Regions from separate parts of the Devosia sp. UYZn731 genome, predicted to be linked through region 1. Evidence: predicted binding sites of a transcription regulator. Region 1 holds the regulator's gene; the other holds the start of a gene.
The links. Region 1 encodes LexA, which represses DNA repair genes until DNA is damaged. Its sites were predicted from a motif close to TGTTCNNNNTGTGTTCNG; they were not measured.

Region 1 (7,442 bases):
AAGCGCACAAAGCGCGGCCGAGCCGATCAGCGGCACCTCGGCATTGCCGATCCACTCGCGATTGGCGCCGATTTCGCTGCCGATCAGCAGGCCCGAAAGATATCCGGCGCACCAGTCCGGCTGGCGGCCAGATAGAAGAGAGCCGGCGCGGACTTCGAACAATTGCCCCAGCAGGCGTTCGGGATGGTCGAGACCCGCCTGGACGCCGATGGCAAAACCGTCGTTGCGGCCCGGCCCCTCCAGATCGCCGCCCAGCGAATGGCGCAGGACCGAATGGTTGCGCAGGACTTCGAACAGTTCGCCGGTCATGGCGGTGGCAAAACGCTCGATGCGGGTGCCCGACAGTTGCGCCCATTTCGAATGCGTGCCCGGCATGCAGACGACGCCGGAAAAACCGGGATTGAGCGCAGCGAGACCCAGTAACTGGGTTTCCTCGCCGCGCATCACATTGTCGGAGCCGGGGACTTTTTGGCAGACGCCGGGCAGAATCGATGGTGCCAGGCGCACATCGGGCATCTCGGGGTGGACGGCGCCATCGAGCAGGCCGCGCAGATCGGTTGGCGCCTGCAGATAGGGAGCCTCGAGCCAGCCTTGCCGCGCCCCGGCCATGCCGCAGATCAGCACCTGGATGGGTTGGCCGGATTGGCTTTCGACGCCCTCCAGCAATTCGCTCAACGCGCCGGGAAACTGCTCGCGCGTCAGCTTGCCCATGCCATTGGGCGAGGTGCGGGCAACCGCGACCGCCCCGGCGGCATCGATGCCCCAGGCTCGCAGGTTGGAAGTGCCCCAATCGACGGCAACCCAGTCCACTTTGTCAGTCACGGCAAAACTCACCCTTCATGCGCGACCATCGGGCCGCAATCGGGCCGAACGCTAGCGTCTGCATCGGATTCCAGCTAGCCTCAATCGACTTCGCCGCATTGCTGCTTCTATCGGCGCAGATGCTGGCTCCGTCCCGTCATTTGGTAAGGCGGTTCAGGCGTCTGGAAATATCTCACCAGCAGATTTTTCGGCTCCGCATTCCGGCGAAATTTCGACAGAATCCCGTTCCCTCTTGCCCCTGTCGTGGTACAGATGGCAAAATGTTGAGGCACGTAACCGCGGCGTCAAATCGCGGACATGAGGAACAGAAAATGACGGCAGACACCAGCGGCGGTCCGGGCAACGGGCAGGGCGCAGCCAAGAAGTTGCGCTCGCGCGCCTGGTTCGACAATCCGGACAATCCAGACATGACCGCGCTCTATCTCGAGCGCTACATGAACTTTGGCGTGTCGCGCGAAGAACTGCAGTCCAATAAGCCGATTATCGGCATCGCCCAGACCGGCTCCGACCTGTCGCCGTGCAACCGTCACCACATCGTGCTGGCCGAGCGCGTCCGCGAAGGCATCCGCGAAGCCGGCGGCATCGCCATTGAGTTTCCCGTGCATCCGATCCAGGAAACCGGCAAGCGTCCGACCGCTGGCCTCGATCGCAACCTGGCCTATCTCGGCCTTGTCGAGGTGCTCTACGGTTACCCGCTTGACGGCGTGGTGTTGACCATCGGCTGTGACAAGACGACCCCGGCCATGCTGATGGGCGCCGCTACCGTCAATATCCCGGCAATCGCGCTGTCGGTCGGCCCCATGCTCAATGGCTGGCACAAGGGTGAGCGCACCGGTTCGGGCACCATCGTCTGGAAGGCTCGCCAGATGATGGCGGCCGGCGAAATCGACTACGCGCAGTTCATCGAACTGGTGGCGTCCTCGGCCCCGTCGACCGGATATTGCAACACCATGGGCACGGCCTCGACCATGAATTCGCTGGCCGAGTCGCTGGGCATGCAATTGCCCGGTTCGGCCGCCATCCCGGCGCCCTATCGTGACCGCCAGGAAATGGCCTATCGCACCGGCAAGCGCATCGTCGATATGGTCCGTGAAGATCTGAAGCCCTCGGACATCCTGACCAAAGATAATTTCATCAACACCATCGTGGTCAATTCGGCCATCGGCGGTTCGACCAATGCGCCGATCCACATCCAGGCCATCGCCAAGCATATCGGCGTGGAACTGGAACTGCAGGATTTCCAGACCTATGGCCACAAGGTGCCGCTCCTGGTCAATCTGCAGCCGGCCGGCGAGTATCTGGGCGAGGACTTCTACCATGCCGGCGGCGTGCCGGCGGTGGTCAACGAGCTGATGAGCCAGGGGCTGATCCGCGAGAACGCGCCGACCGTCAACGGTAAGTCGATTGGCGAGAACTGCCGCAACACGGTTATCCAGGACGATAAGGTCATCCGCCACTTCGACAACCCACTCAAGACCGAGGCCGGCTTCCTCTTGCTGCGCGGCAATCTGTTCGACAACGCGATCATGAAGACCAGCGTGATCTCGACCGAGTTCCGCGACCGTTACCTGACCAATCCCGAACATCCCGGCATGTTCGAGGGCAAGGCCGTAGTGTTCGATGGTCCTGAGGATTATCACCACCGCATCGACGATCCCTCGCTCGAGATCGACGAGCATACCCTGCTGTTCATGCGCGGCGCTGGCCCAATCGGCTATCCGGGAGCGGCGGAAGTCGTCAACATGCGGCCGCCCAACTACCTGATCAAGAAGGGCATTACCGCCCTGGCCTGTATCGGTGACGGCCGCCAGTCCGGCACTTCGGGGTCGCCCTCGATTCTCAATGCGTCCCCCGAAGCGGCCGCTGGCGGCAATCTCGCCATCCTGCGCACCGGCGACCGGGTACGGATCGACCTCAATAAGGGCTCTGCCAATATCCTGATCGCCGACGAGGAAATCGCCAAGCGTCGCGCCGATCTAGAGTCGATGGGCGGCTATAAGTATCCCAAGCACCAGACACCATGGCAGGAAATCCAGCGCGGCATCGTCGGCCAGCTCGGCGACGGCGCCATCCTCAAGCCCGCCGAAAAGTACCAGCGCATCGCCCAGACCGAAGGCATTCCGCGCGACAACCACTAGGCTAAATCATCAAACGCAGAAGGCCCGCCAGATGATGGCGGGCCTTCTATACGCTCAGTCGCACTGGCTGCCGACAATCAGCACTTAGGGTTCCAAATACCGCCTCTCAAGCGGGCAGGGCGCTCAAATGCTCGTGGATAATCTTCCAACCTTCGGGGCGTCGAACGAAGACGCTGGTCCCCCGCCCCGAACCCTCACGGCATTCACCGGACCCCGTTGCCTGCCAATGAAAGCGGTAGAGGCAAGCGGCGGCATAATCGCCCTGAGCGATCCAGCGCACGTCTTCCAGCCAGTAGATTTCGCCGGTCAGATTGCGCCACGTGCCCTCAAAGGCAGAACGAATGGCGGACAGCCCGGCATGCGAACCATCGCCGAACCAAAACACCGCCTCCGGCGCGATCAGCGGAGCGACGTCGTCAAAGCTGTGATTGTTGATAAGCTCGGCATAGCGCGACAGCGTCTTCGCCGCCTCCACGCCGTTGCTGACTATGGCGTCCCGTACCAGTTTCAGGGCACGTACGAAGTCGGGGTGCCACTCCCGCTCTGGCGTTGCATCCAGAGTACACCAGAAAAATTCAAATCGATGCCCACCATCGTCTAATGTGTCAAACGCCCAGTGCTCCGGCAGATCCGCCGTCTCCACCAGCACAAAGTGCCAGAGCTGCCCCAGCGCAATGGCCGAACTGGAGCAGAGCACCACACCAGTCACATCCTCGACAATCCCTGCTTCCTCCGCCAGCTCGCGCAAAGCACCAGCAATAACAGACTCGCCCGCCTCTCGTGTCCCCTTGACCAGTTGAACACCGGCCAGGGGGTGCCTGAACACCAGGATCTCCCTTGCGTCCCCTACGCCTCGGAAAATGACCGGACAAACTTTCTCGACCAAGTTCTTCGCCATCAAACCCCACGCATGAGCTTTTACTCCTTGGCCGCAGTCTCCAGCGTTACCCAGCGGCCGGTGACGTCGCATTGCAGCAGCATGCTGTCATTGTTGCGAATGCCGACGATAGCGCCCGCGGACGACAACTTGCCTTCGAGCAGGCAACCCGCTACGGGCGTATCGGCCTTCGCTTCCGCCCAGCCGGTTCCGGCATTGCAGACTGCGGTGCCATTGCCCGCATTGATGCCCACACCTGCCGAAAACGTCACATTTCCCACCCAGCAGCGGGTCTCCTTGACGCTCGCTTCTTGAGCGAACGTCGCGCCGTTGCCGAGCGACAACAGGCCAAGCGCCAAAAGCAGGGTGAGCCGCATCAGTATTTCCTCAGCAACCCGACCAGGCGGCCCTGGACCTTGACGCGATCAGGTCCGAAAATGCGCGTTTCATAGGCCGGGTTGGCGGCTTCCAGCGCGATGGTATTGCCCTTGCGGCGCAGGCGCTTGAGGGTGGCTTCCTCGTCATCAACAAGAGCCACGATGATTTCGCCGGTTCCCGCTGAGTCCTGCTTGCGGATCAGGACGGTATCGCCATCGAAAATGCCGGCCTCGATCATCGAATCGCCGCGCACTTCGAGTGCGTAATGTTCGCCTGCGCCCAACATTTCGGGCGGTACAGAGATGGTGTGGGTGTGGCTTTCGATCGCCGAGATCGGCGTACCGGCCGCGATACGGCCCATAACCGGAACCGAAATGGGACGCGCGTAATCTTCAACCGAACCGCGCATCGGGGGGGACGCCACCTTGCCCAGATTGCCCTCGATCACGCTCGGCTCGAAGCGCGACTTGCGCCCGCCGAGGGACGGGTTCATCGAATCGGGCAGCTTGACCACTTCGAGTGCGCGCGCCCGATTGGGCAGGCGGCGAATGAAACCGCGCTCCTCCAACGCTGTGATCAACCGGTGAATGCCCGACTTGGATGCCAGATCGAGCGCATCCTTCATCTCGTCGAACGATGGCGGAATACCGCTCTCCTTCATCCGCTCATGGATGAACATCAGCAGCTCGTGTTGTTTGCGCGTTAGCATTGGGCCCCTCGGTCGGGAATCGGAACAAAGACTGAACGATGATACGTGTTCCAGTTATGTTCTGCAATATCCCAATGCATTGCCGGCGTAATTTCCGCCTTTGCAAGCAAACGGCGCTTCGTCGCGCGACCTATGCGGTTTTATTTCAGCCTAGAACGCGTCGATACTGATGGCCTCGACCACAGTACCGGCCGGCCGACCCGGATCATGTTCTGGTTGCACGATGAGCATGTCCGCCCGCGCCAGCGACGAGGTATGGCCGCTGTCGACCTCCGAGATCGGCATCAATGCCGTCCCACTGGGCCCATGCACGACGCGCGCGCGCATGAAATGGCGGCGCGCGGTATTGGGCGGGGTCGGGACGGCCAGCGGCAGATGCCAGAGCTGACCAGCGGATTCGGCGTGGCCCTGCCACAGCCGGAGTGCCGGCTTGATAAAAATTGTGGCGGTAACCAGCGCCGAGACGGGGTTCCCCGGCAGGCCGAAGATCAGCGTCTTACCGCGCGTGCCGAACATCAGCGGCTTGCCCGGCCGCATGTTGATGCGCCAGAAATCCAGCGTCACGCCGAGCGACAGGAGGATTTCCTGCACAATATCGTGGTCGCCGACACTGGCGCCGCCGGTGGTGACGACGATGTCAGGCTCGCTGGCGAAGATGGCTTCCAGCGTCGCCGTCAGCGCCGCCCGGTCATCGCCGACAATACCGTGGTCGGTGACGGTTTCGGAGTAGGGCGCCAGCAGGGGACTTAGGCCGTAGCTGTTGGACGAAACGATCTGGTCTGGGCCCAGCGGCGTGCCGGGCACGACCAGTTCATCGCCCGTCGCTAGAAGGGCAATTTTCGGTCGGCGGTTGACCGCGAGGGCAGGGACATTCGCTGCTGCCGCGACGGCCAGTTGCAGTGCAGCGAGGCGCGTGCCGGCGGCGACCAGAACCTGGCCAGTGGCAAAGTCATTGCCGATTGGACGAATGCTGCGGCCGGGTTTGGGCTGCTCGGCGAACTGCACTGTGTGGCCGGTTACCGTCGCCTCTTCCTGCATGATGACCGCATCGGCGCCGGCAGGGACGGGCGCGCCGGTGAAGATGCGCACGCATTGGCCTTCGCCAACGGGGCCGGCAAAGCCCGCGCCGGCTTGCGACATGCCGATGATGGCCAGGCTCCGCCCCGGCACGGCGTCCTGCGCCCGCACCGCATAGCCATCCATGGCGCTAGCGTTGAACGGGGGCTGGCTGTGGTTGGCGACGATCGGCGCGGCCAAGACCCGGCCGGCGGCATCGTGTAGGGGGACTGTTTCGGCCTGCGCCTCGGGCACGCGCTTCAGAATCGCGGCAATCGCGTCTTCGACGGGCAGCAGGCTCATGGCGTGCGCACGAAATCGCCGGATTTGCCGCCCGATTTTTCCAGCACGCAGATATCGGTGACAACCATGGCCCGGTCGATGGCCTTGGCCATGTCGTAGAGCGTCAGCGCCGCGGTGGAGGCGGCGACCAGCGCTTCCATCTCTACGCCGGTTTGCGCTGTGGTTTCTGCGGTGGCGTGCACGACGATCACCGTCGCGCTCTCAGCCTCAATGTCGACGCTGACCTTGGTCAGCGGAATCGGATGGCAGAGGGGGATCAGATCCGAGGTCCTTTTGGCGGCCATGATGCCGGCAATACGGGCCACAGCGAGCGCATCGCCCTTCTTGAGGGAGCCGCCCATAATCGCCGCTACCGTGGCAGGTTCGGCGATGATTCGAGCCTGGGCCACCGCCCGGCGCCGGGTGGCCGCCTTGTCGCCGATATCGACGATGTGGGCTTCGCCTTTGGCGTTGAGATGCGTGAGGCCGCCTTGTGCCATGCCTATGCGCTCACGGTGCCCATGAGCAGGGCGCGCGTGGCGGCCACCACATCGTCCTGGCGCATCAGGCTTTCGCCGACGAGGAAGGTGCCGATGCCGCTGGCTTCGTCCAGCTTGCGCACATCGTCGTGGCTGAGAATGCCGCTTTCGCTGACCAGCACCTTGCCGGGCGGCACGCCGGCGGCCAGGTCGATCGAGGTCTCCAGACGGGTTTCGAAGGTGCGCAGGTTGCGATTGTTGATACCGATGAATTCGGCGTCCAGCGCCAGCGCCCGGTCCAGCTCGAGCTGGTCGTGCACTTCGACCAGCGCGTCCATGCCCCATTCCTCTGCGGCGTCGAGCAGGTAGCGCGCCACATCGTCGCCGACAGCGGCCAGGATGACGAGGATGCAATCAGCGCCCCAAGCGCGCGCCTCGGCCACCTGATAGGTTTCAAACAGGAAATCCTTGCGCAGCACGGGCAGGGTAGTGGCCGCGCGCGCTTCGATCAGGTAGCTCGGCGAGCCTTGGAAGGAGGGACGGTCGGTTAGCACGGACAGGCACGTCGCGCCGCCGGTTTGGTAGGCGCGGGCAATCTCGGCGGGGTTGAAGTCCTGCCGGATCAGGCCCTTGGAGGGGCTGGCCTTTTTTACCTCGGCGATCAGTGCGTATTGCTTGGCGGCGCGCTTGGCCTTGATGGC
Region 2 (7,442 bases), 460 kb from region 1:
ACATCACCCGCGATCGGGACAATAATGAGAGCGCGTTCCGCGACCTGCAGCGGGCAATCGACTATCTCGACCATTCGCCGGCCGGGTTCTTCTCGGCCGACGCGCATGGGGCGATCCAGTATCTCAATTCGACGCTGACCGATTGGCTGGGCTATGACCTCGCCGAGTTCAATTCGGGCCATCTCAGCATGTCCGATATCGTGCGCGGCGATGGCGCGACGCTGTTGATGCGCGGTCGTAGCGATGGCGAAATCCGCACCGAGATCATCGATATCGACCTGGTCCGCCGCAACGGCACCAGCTTCCCGGTACGGCTACTGCACCGCGCGGCGCGCATGGCCGATGGCGAACTGGGCGAGACGCGGACCCTGGTGCTGGACCGCTCCAGCGCCCCGGACAACGAGGAAGAGTTGCGGGCGGCCGAGGTTCGGTTCTCGCGGTTCTTCAACGATACGCCGTTTGCCATCGCGACGCTGGACGGCGCGGGGCGGATCATCCGCACCAATGCGCCGTTCGGACGCATCTTCAAATGGTCGGGCGAGGAAAAGAGCCTGGAACTGCAGTCGCTGGCCGAACTTATCGGCGAGGGGAGCCGCGAAAAGTTCGCCAAGGCCATCGAGAACGCGGCGGCGCATCAGTCCGAGATCGATCCGGTCGATGCCCTGCTGACCGCCGAGGGCGATCACGCGGTGCGGCTCTATGTGTCTGGGTCCGAAATGAGCGCCAGCTCGCCCGAACAGGTCAACGTCTATGCGCTCGACATGACCGACCAGCGTAAGCTCGAGGCGCAGTTTGCCCAGAGCCAGAAGATGCAGGCGGTCGGCCAGTTGGCGGGCGGTGTTGCGCATGACTTCAACAACCTTTTGACCGCGATCATCGGCTTCTCCGACCTGCTGCTGCTCAAGCACAAGCCGGGGGACCCCTCGTTCAGCGAACTGATGCAGATCAAGCAGAATGCCAATCGCGCGGCGGGCCTGACGCGGCAATTGCTGGCCTTTTCGCGCCGGCAGACGCTGCGGCCGCAGACGCTGGAACTGCCGCTGATCGTCGACGACCTGACCGTGCTGCTCAAGCGCATGATCGGCGAGAAGAATACGCTGCAGGTCGAGCATGGCCGCAATATCTGGCCGGTGCGCGCCGACGTGGTGCAACTGGAGCAGGTTATCATCAACCTCGTCGTCAATGCGCGCGATGCGATGCCCGATGGTGGTTCGATCACGCTGCGGACTGGCAATGTGACCCATGACGAGGCCGAAAAGCTGACGTTCAAGGGCATGGTGCCGGCCGACTACGTGCTGATCGAAGTGCAGGATACCGGCACCGGCATGAGCGCGGAAATCATCGAGAAGATTTTCGAGCCGTTCTTCACCACCAAGGAATTGGGCAAGGGCACCGGCCTGGGCCTGTCGACGGTGTATGGCATCGTCAAGCAGACCGAGGGCTTTATCTATCCTGTCTCGGTCGTTGGCGTGGGTACGACGTTCAAGATTTACCTGCCGCGGCACATTCCGGTGGAAGCCGAGGTGGTCAAGGCCGCAGTGGCTGCGCCGGTGCGCGATCTCACCGGTCACGAACGTATCCTGCTCGTCGATGACGAGGAAAGCGTTAGGGCATTCTCGGCCACGGCGTTGCGCGCGACGGGCTACCAGGTGTTTGAGGCTGATGGCGGCGAAGAAGCGCTCGAAGTGCTGGAAGACCAAGACTTCAAGATCGACTTGATGATTTCCGACGTCGCCATGCCCGAAATGGACGGGCCGACGCTGCTCAAGCATGTGCGCGAGACCATGCCCAATCTGAAAGTGATTTTCGTCTCCGGTTACGCCGAAGAAAGCGTGCGGCGCGATATCGAGGACGACCAGAGCGTCGAATTCCTGCCCAAGCCCTATTCGCTCGACCAGATTAACACCAAGGTCAAGGAAGTGCTGCAGAAAATCGGCAAGGACGACGAGGCGTGACCGCCGCCGCGCGGTTCGAAGGAATGGCCGAACTCAATGTGCTGGGCGAAGCCCTGCAGCCCTGCTCGAGCGATCCCCTGACCGGGTTTTTCCGCACCGGCTATTGTGCGGCAGGCCCGGACGGGGCTGCGCGTCACCTGGTCTGCATCGAAGCCACTGAGGCATTTTTGGCCTATTCCAGTTCGGTGGGAAATGACCTGAGCACCCCTATGCCGGCCTTTGCGTTTGCCGGCCTCAAGGCGGGCGACCGCTGGTGCCTGGTGGCGATGCGCTGGCAGCAAGCGCACGAGGCTGGCATGGCGCCGCGCGTCTATCTGCGCGCCACCAACCAGGTCGTGCTGGACCTGATTCCGCTTGAAACGCTAAGGGCTTACGCGCGCGACCTGAATTGACGATTCAGGCCGGAGCATTATGCGTTGGAATGATCTGGGCCCTGTTCCAGCAATAGATCGAGGTTGGAGAAGCTCATTTCCATGCCCTCGGCCATCGGCGTTGCCAAGGCGCCGTCGCGGGCTTCCTTCGAGCTGTAGACGATGGTGTTGACCAGCGTGGTCCGGGCATCGGCTTCATCCAGCAGGATGGTGGAGACGGTTTCGCCGCCGGTCCAGTCCTCGTCGAACACCTCGGCGCTGACGATGCGTTCAACCGGCTCGATTTCGCGGATTACCCCGCCCATGGCCATGACATAGCCATCGGGGCTTTTCCATTCGTAGCGGTATTTGCCGCCGACCCTGGGCTCGAACTCGCAGACCGGCATGGTCCAGCCCGGCGCACCGTTGAGCCAGCGGCGGATCAATGGCGGCTGGGTGTAGCAGGCGAATACCAGATGGCGCGGGGCGTCGAACTGGCGGGTGATGACGATTTCGCGGTCGCTCGGCGTCGTGATGGTCAATGGTCCGGCAAAGCCCATGCGGTCCTCCTCAGTTGCGATTGCCAGCCAGTTTTTCGAGCCGCTTCAATTCGTCCAGCAGGTCATCGAGGCGCTCGAAGCTGGTTTCCCAGTATTGGCGATATTCGATCAGCCAGCCAGTGGCTTCGGCCAGTGGCTCGGCCTCCAGCTTGCACGGACGGCGCTGGGCGTCGCGGCCGCGCGAAATCAGGCCGGCGCCTTCCAGCACCTTGAGATGCTTGGAAATCGCCGGCTGGCTCATGGCAAATGGTTCGGCCAATTCGGTGACCGAGGCGTCGCCCTGCGCCAGTCGCGCCAAAATGGCCCGCCGTGTTGGATCGGCAAGGGCGGAAAAGGTAGCGTCGAGGCGCGCCGCGTCCAGCATTTCTATAACCCGAGAGTTCTAAAACTATCTGGTTATATTAGTGCTGGACGCGGCGTGACGTCAAGCAGATCAGGCGGCAGTATGGGGGACCGGCGTACCCTCGGCGAGGAGGCCCTTATCGGCCAGGGCCGTCCAGAGTTCAGCAGGAATCTTGACCTGCCACCAATCGAGAATACCGTCGAGTTCGGCGGGAGAACGCGGGCCAGGGAGGACGTTGCAGACGGCCGGATGCGTGAGGGGGAACTGCAGCGCAGCGGCCGGCAGAGGCACGTTGAAATCCTTGCATACCGCTTCGATGGCCCTGACCTTGGCGACGATATCGTCGGGCGCCTTGGCATAGTTGAACTTGTCGCCGCCGACCAGAATGCCGGAATTGAACGGACCGCCGACCACGACCGACGCGCCGCGCTCGATGCAGGTGGACATGAAGGGATGCAAGGAGGTCTGCTCCAGCAGCGTATAGCGGCCGGCGAGAAGGAAGACGTCCCAATCGCCGAGCGCGAAGGCGTCCATCAGCACTTCCCACTCGTTGACGCCAAGGCCGATGGCCGAGATGACGCCACTATCGCGCAGTTCGCGCAAGGCCTTATAGCCGCCGTTGGCGAGCTGTGCCCAGAGCGGTTTGTTGGCCTCGGCGCCGTGGGTGGAAACGCCGATATCGTGGACATAGACGATGTCGATCGCATTGAGGCCGAGGCGCTGCAGGCTGTCCTCGAACGAGCGCATGACGCCGTCATAGGAATAGTCATAGGCTTGGTTGAAGGGCAGGGGATCGACCCAGGCGCCCTTGTCCTGTTCGGTCGCTTTGACGGGCTTGAGCAGGCGGCCGACCTTGCTGGACAGGATCGTGTCGCTACGGCGCTCGCGGATCGCGTCGCCAACCAGATGCTCGGACCGGCCGAGGCCATATTGGGGGGCAGTGTCGACGTAATTGATGCCCACATCGAGCGCGTGGGCCACCGTGGCGCGGGCCTGATCGGCCGGCACGGCGCTGAAAATGCCGGCGAGCGAGGCGCCACCGAGGCCTAGAGTGGTCACTTCGAGCGCGGTCTTGCCGACGCGGCGTTTTTCAAAACTGAGCTTGGTCATGATTGTCCCTCCGGGTGGAGGGACAACTGACATGTTAGTGGCGCGGCGTAAAGGCGGGGCGACCAAAGTTAGCGAGCGATTTCCTGGAAACGCTTTAGTAGACGTTGCCGACGATGACCGGGTGTTCGGCTTCGATGCGGATCGGGTTGCGCAAAGCTGCGCCGAACTGGCGCTCTTCGATCTCGAACACATCATTGGGCTGGGTGACCACGCCATCGGCAAAGCTCAGCGTGGCGGTGCCGAACATGTGGACGTGGATATCGCCCGGATTGCGGAACAGCTCGTATTTGAAGTGGTGATATTCGAGGTTGGCGATGGTGTGGCTCATATTGTCCTCCCCGCTGAGGAAGGGCTTTTCCCAGATCACCTGGCCATCGCGCTTGATGCGCGACATGCCCTCGATATGGGCCGGGAGGTCACCGACGCGCAGCTCGGGGCCGAAGGCGCAGGCGCGCAGTTTGGAATGGGCGAGGTAGAGGTAGTTGACGCGCTCGGTGACGTGGTCAGAAAATTCATTGGCCAAGGCGAAGCCGAGCCGGCGCGGCTGGCCGTTCTGATCGATGACATAAATGCCGGCGATTTCGGGCTCTTCGCCGGCATCGCGGGCGAAGGACGGGGAGGGGATCGGGTGGCCGGGATTGACCACGGTGTAGCCGTTGCCCTTGTAGAACCATTCCGGCTGCACGCCCTTGGTGCCGTCGGTCGGCTTGCCATTTTCCAGGCCCATCTGGAACATTTTCATCGAGTCGGTCAGCTCGCCCGCCGGCTTGTTGGAATTGTGCATGGCGTCGCGTGTCGAGGCCGACCCCAAATGGGTTAGGCCAGTGCCGGTGACATAGAGATGGGCCGGATCGGGATGGTTGATCGGCGCCAGCATGCGCCCCTCAGCCAGAATCGCTGCCTTGTCGACGGTGGCGCCGAGGCCCTTTTCGGCGATCAGCGCGCCGATGCCGATATTGCGGGCGAGCGCGGCTATCGCCAGATCGTAGACGCTGGTGGCGTCATTGACCTGCCGGGTGAGGTCACCATCGACCTGGCCCACGGCGCGTTCGCCATTGAGGTCGAAATACTGAATGAGATTCATCGCGTGGCTCCTGGCCGTGGCTGGCCCGGTTCGGGCTGATTGGCCGGCATAAAACGCAACATGTTAGTCCTGAGCAAGCGGAAAATGGCGCGGCGTCGATGGGGCGCGCAGATTCTGGAGCGTACCGGCGAGGTTTGCGCGGAAAGCAAAATTCCCCATTGACAGGCTAGAAACAAAATGAGAACAAATAGGGCACATTCAATGCACAGCTACTTACGGCGTCAGCGCGTTGCCAGGCCCACAAGAGCGTGAAATAAGGAGAGAATCATGGCTAGCTCGCCGCTTCGCGTTGTTGAAGGTGGATCGATGGATAAGGATAAAGCGCTCGCGGCGGCTCTCAGCCAGATCGAGCGCAATTTCGGCAAGGGCTCGATCATGCGCCTTGGCGAAAGCGCTTCGATCGAGGTGGAATCGATCTCCACGGGTTCGCTGGGTCTCGATATTGCGCTGGGCATTGGCGGCTTGCCAAAGGGCCGTATCGTCGAGATTTTTGGGCCGGAAAGCTCGGGCAAGACCACGTTGGCACTGCATGTGATCGCTGAGGCGCAGCGCGCCGGTGGCATCTGCGCGTTTGTCGACGCCGAGCATGCGCTGGACCCTATTTATGCCCGCAAGCTGGGCGTTAATATTGATGACCTGCTGATCTCGCAGCCCGATGCTGGTGAGCAGGCGCTGGAAATCACCGATACGCTGGTTCGATCCGGCGCTATCGACGTGCTGGTCATCGATTCGGTGGCGGCACTGACGCCAAGGGCCGAACTCGAAGGCGAAATGGGTGATTCATTGCCGGGCCTGCAGGCGCGGTTGATGAGCCAGGCAATGCGCAAGCTGACGGGCTCGATCTCCAAGTCCAAGTGCCTGGTCATTTTTATCAACCAGATCCGCATGAAGATCGGCGTGATGTATGGTTCGCCCGAGACCACGACGGGCGGCAATGCGCTCAAGTTCTATGCTTCGGTGCGCCTCGATATCCGTCGCATCGGCGCGATCAAGGATCGCGAAGAAATCGTCGGCAACCAGACCCGCGTCAAGGTGGTCAAGAACAAGCTGGCGCCGCCGTTCCGCCAGGTCGAGTTCGACATCATGTATGGCGAAGGCATTTCCAAGACCGGTGAATTGCTCGACCTTGGCGTGAAAAGCGGCATCGTCGAGAAGGCCGGCGCCTGGTTCTCCTATGATAGCCAGCGCCTGGGGCAGGGCCGCGAGAATTCGCGCCAGTTCCTCAAGGACAATCCGGCGATTGCCGCCACCATCGAACAGGGCGTGCGCGAGAGCTCGGGCCTGTTGGGCGAGGTGCTGCTGGCCGTGGCCGGTGACGAGGATGCGGCGGACGACGCCGAATAAGATTATCCCATGCAGGGATTTAGGGGTGGTGCGCAAGCACTGCCCCTTTTTTGTGTTTCGGCGCCGCCATTTTTACGGAATGGCGTTTTTCTGGGCTGATTGAAGCAGCGACGGGGCGCCAATGCTGGACAGGGAAGCCGGGGCCGCGATAGAAAGCCGTACCTTCTTCGGCGCCTCGCGATGCGCCATTCCCGCGATGAAAGTGTCTGATGACGAGCGTAAACGAGATCCGGTCGAGTTTTGTCGATTACTTTGCCCGCAACGGGCATGAGAAAGTGGCGTCGAGCCCGCTGGTGCCCCGCAACGACCCGACCCTGATGTTCGTCAATTCGGGGATGGTGCAGTTCAAGAACGTCTTCACCGGCGTCGAAAAACGCGACTACAAGCGCGCGACCTCGGCCCAGAAAAGCGTGCGCGCTGGCGGCAAGCATAACGATCTCGACAATGTCGGATTTACCGCTCGGCACCACACCTTCTTCGAGATGCTGGGCAATTTCTCGTTCGGCGATTATTTCAAGGAACAGGCGATCGAATACGCCTGGAATCTGCTGACCAAGGAATGGGGCCTGCCCAAGGACAAGCTCAGCGCCACCGTCTACCAGGACGATGATGAGGCTTTTGCGCTGTGGAAGAAAATTGCGGGCCTTCCTGACGACAAGATCGTGCGGCTTGGCGCCAAGTCGAACTTTTGGCAGA

Region 2: recA (recombinase RecA) is a predicted target of LexA. The motif match lies at 5,571-5,588, and genes of this name have one in related genera.

Annotation. Positions count from the first base shown of each region.
Region 1 covers NZ_JBEPOL010000002.1:171,874-179,315, forward strand. The annotation lists gene ABIB57_RS05260 (2-dehydro-3-deoxygalactonokinase) at 1-822, opposite strand, end outside; gene ABIB57_RS05265 (IlvD/Edd family dehydratase) at 1,134-2,960, shown strand; gene ABIB57_RS05270 (nuclear transport factor 2 family protein) at 3,067-3,858, opposite strand; gene ABIB57_RS05275 (hypothetical protein) at 3,879-4,214, opposite strand; gene lexA (transcriptional repressor LexA) at 4,214-4,924, opposite strand; gene ABIB57_RS05285 (molybdopterin molybdotransferase MoeA) at 5,075-6,283, opposite strand; gene moaC (cyclic pyranopterin monophosphate synthase MoaC) at 6,280-6,762, opposite strand; gene trpC (indole-3-glycerol phosphate synthase TrpC) at 6,765-7,442, opposite strand, start outside.
Region 2 covers NZ_JBEPOL010000002.1:633,590-641,031, reverse strand. The annotation lists gene cckA (cell cycle histidine kinase CckA) at 1-1,955, shown strand, start outside; gene ABIB57_RS07630 (DUF2237 family protein) at 1,952-2,347, shown strand; gene ABIB57_RS07625 (SRPBCC family protein) at 2,365-2,865, opposite strand; gene ABIB57_RS07620 (ArsR/SmtB family transcription factor) at 2,876-3,229, opposite strand; gene ABIB57_RS07615 (aldo/keto reductase) at 3,299-4,318, opposite strand; gene araD1 (AraD1 family protein) at 4,413-5,402, opposite strand; gene recA (recombinase RecA) at 5,670-6,746, shown strand; gene alaS (alanine--tRNA ligase) at 6,956-7,442, shown strand, end outside.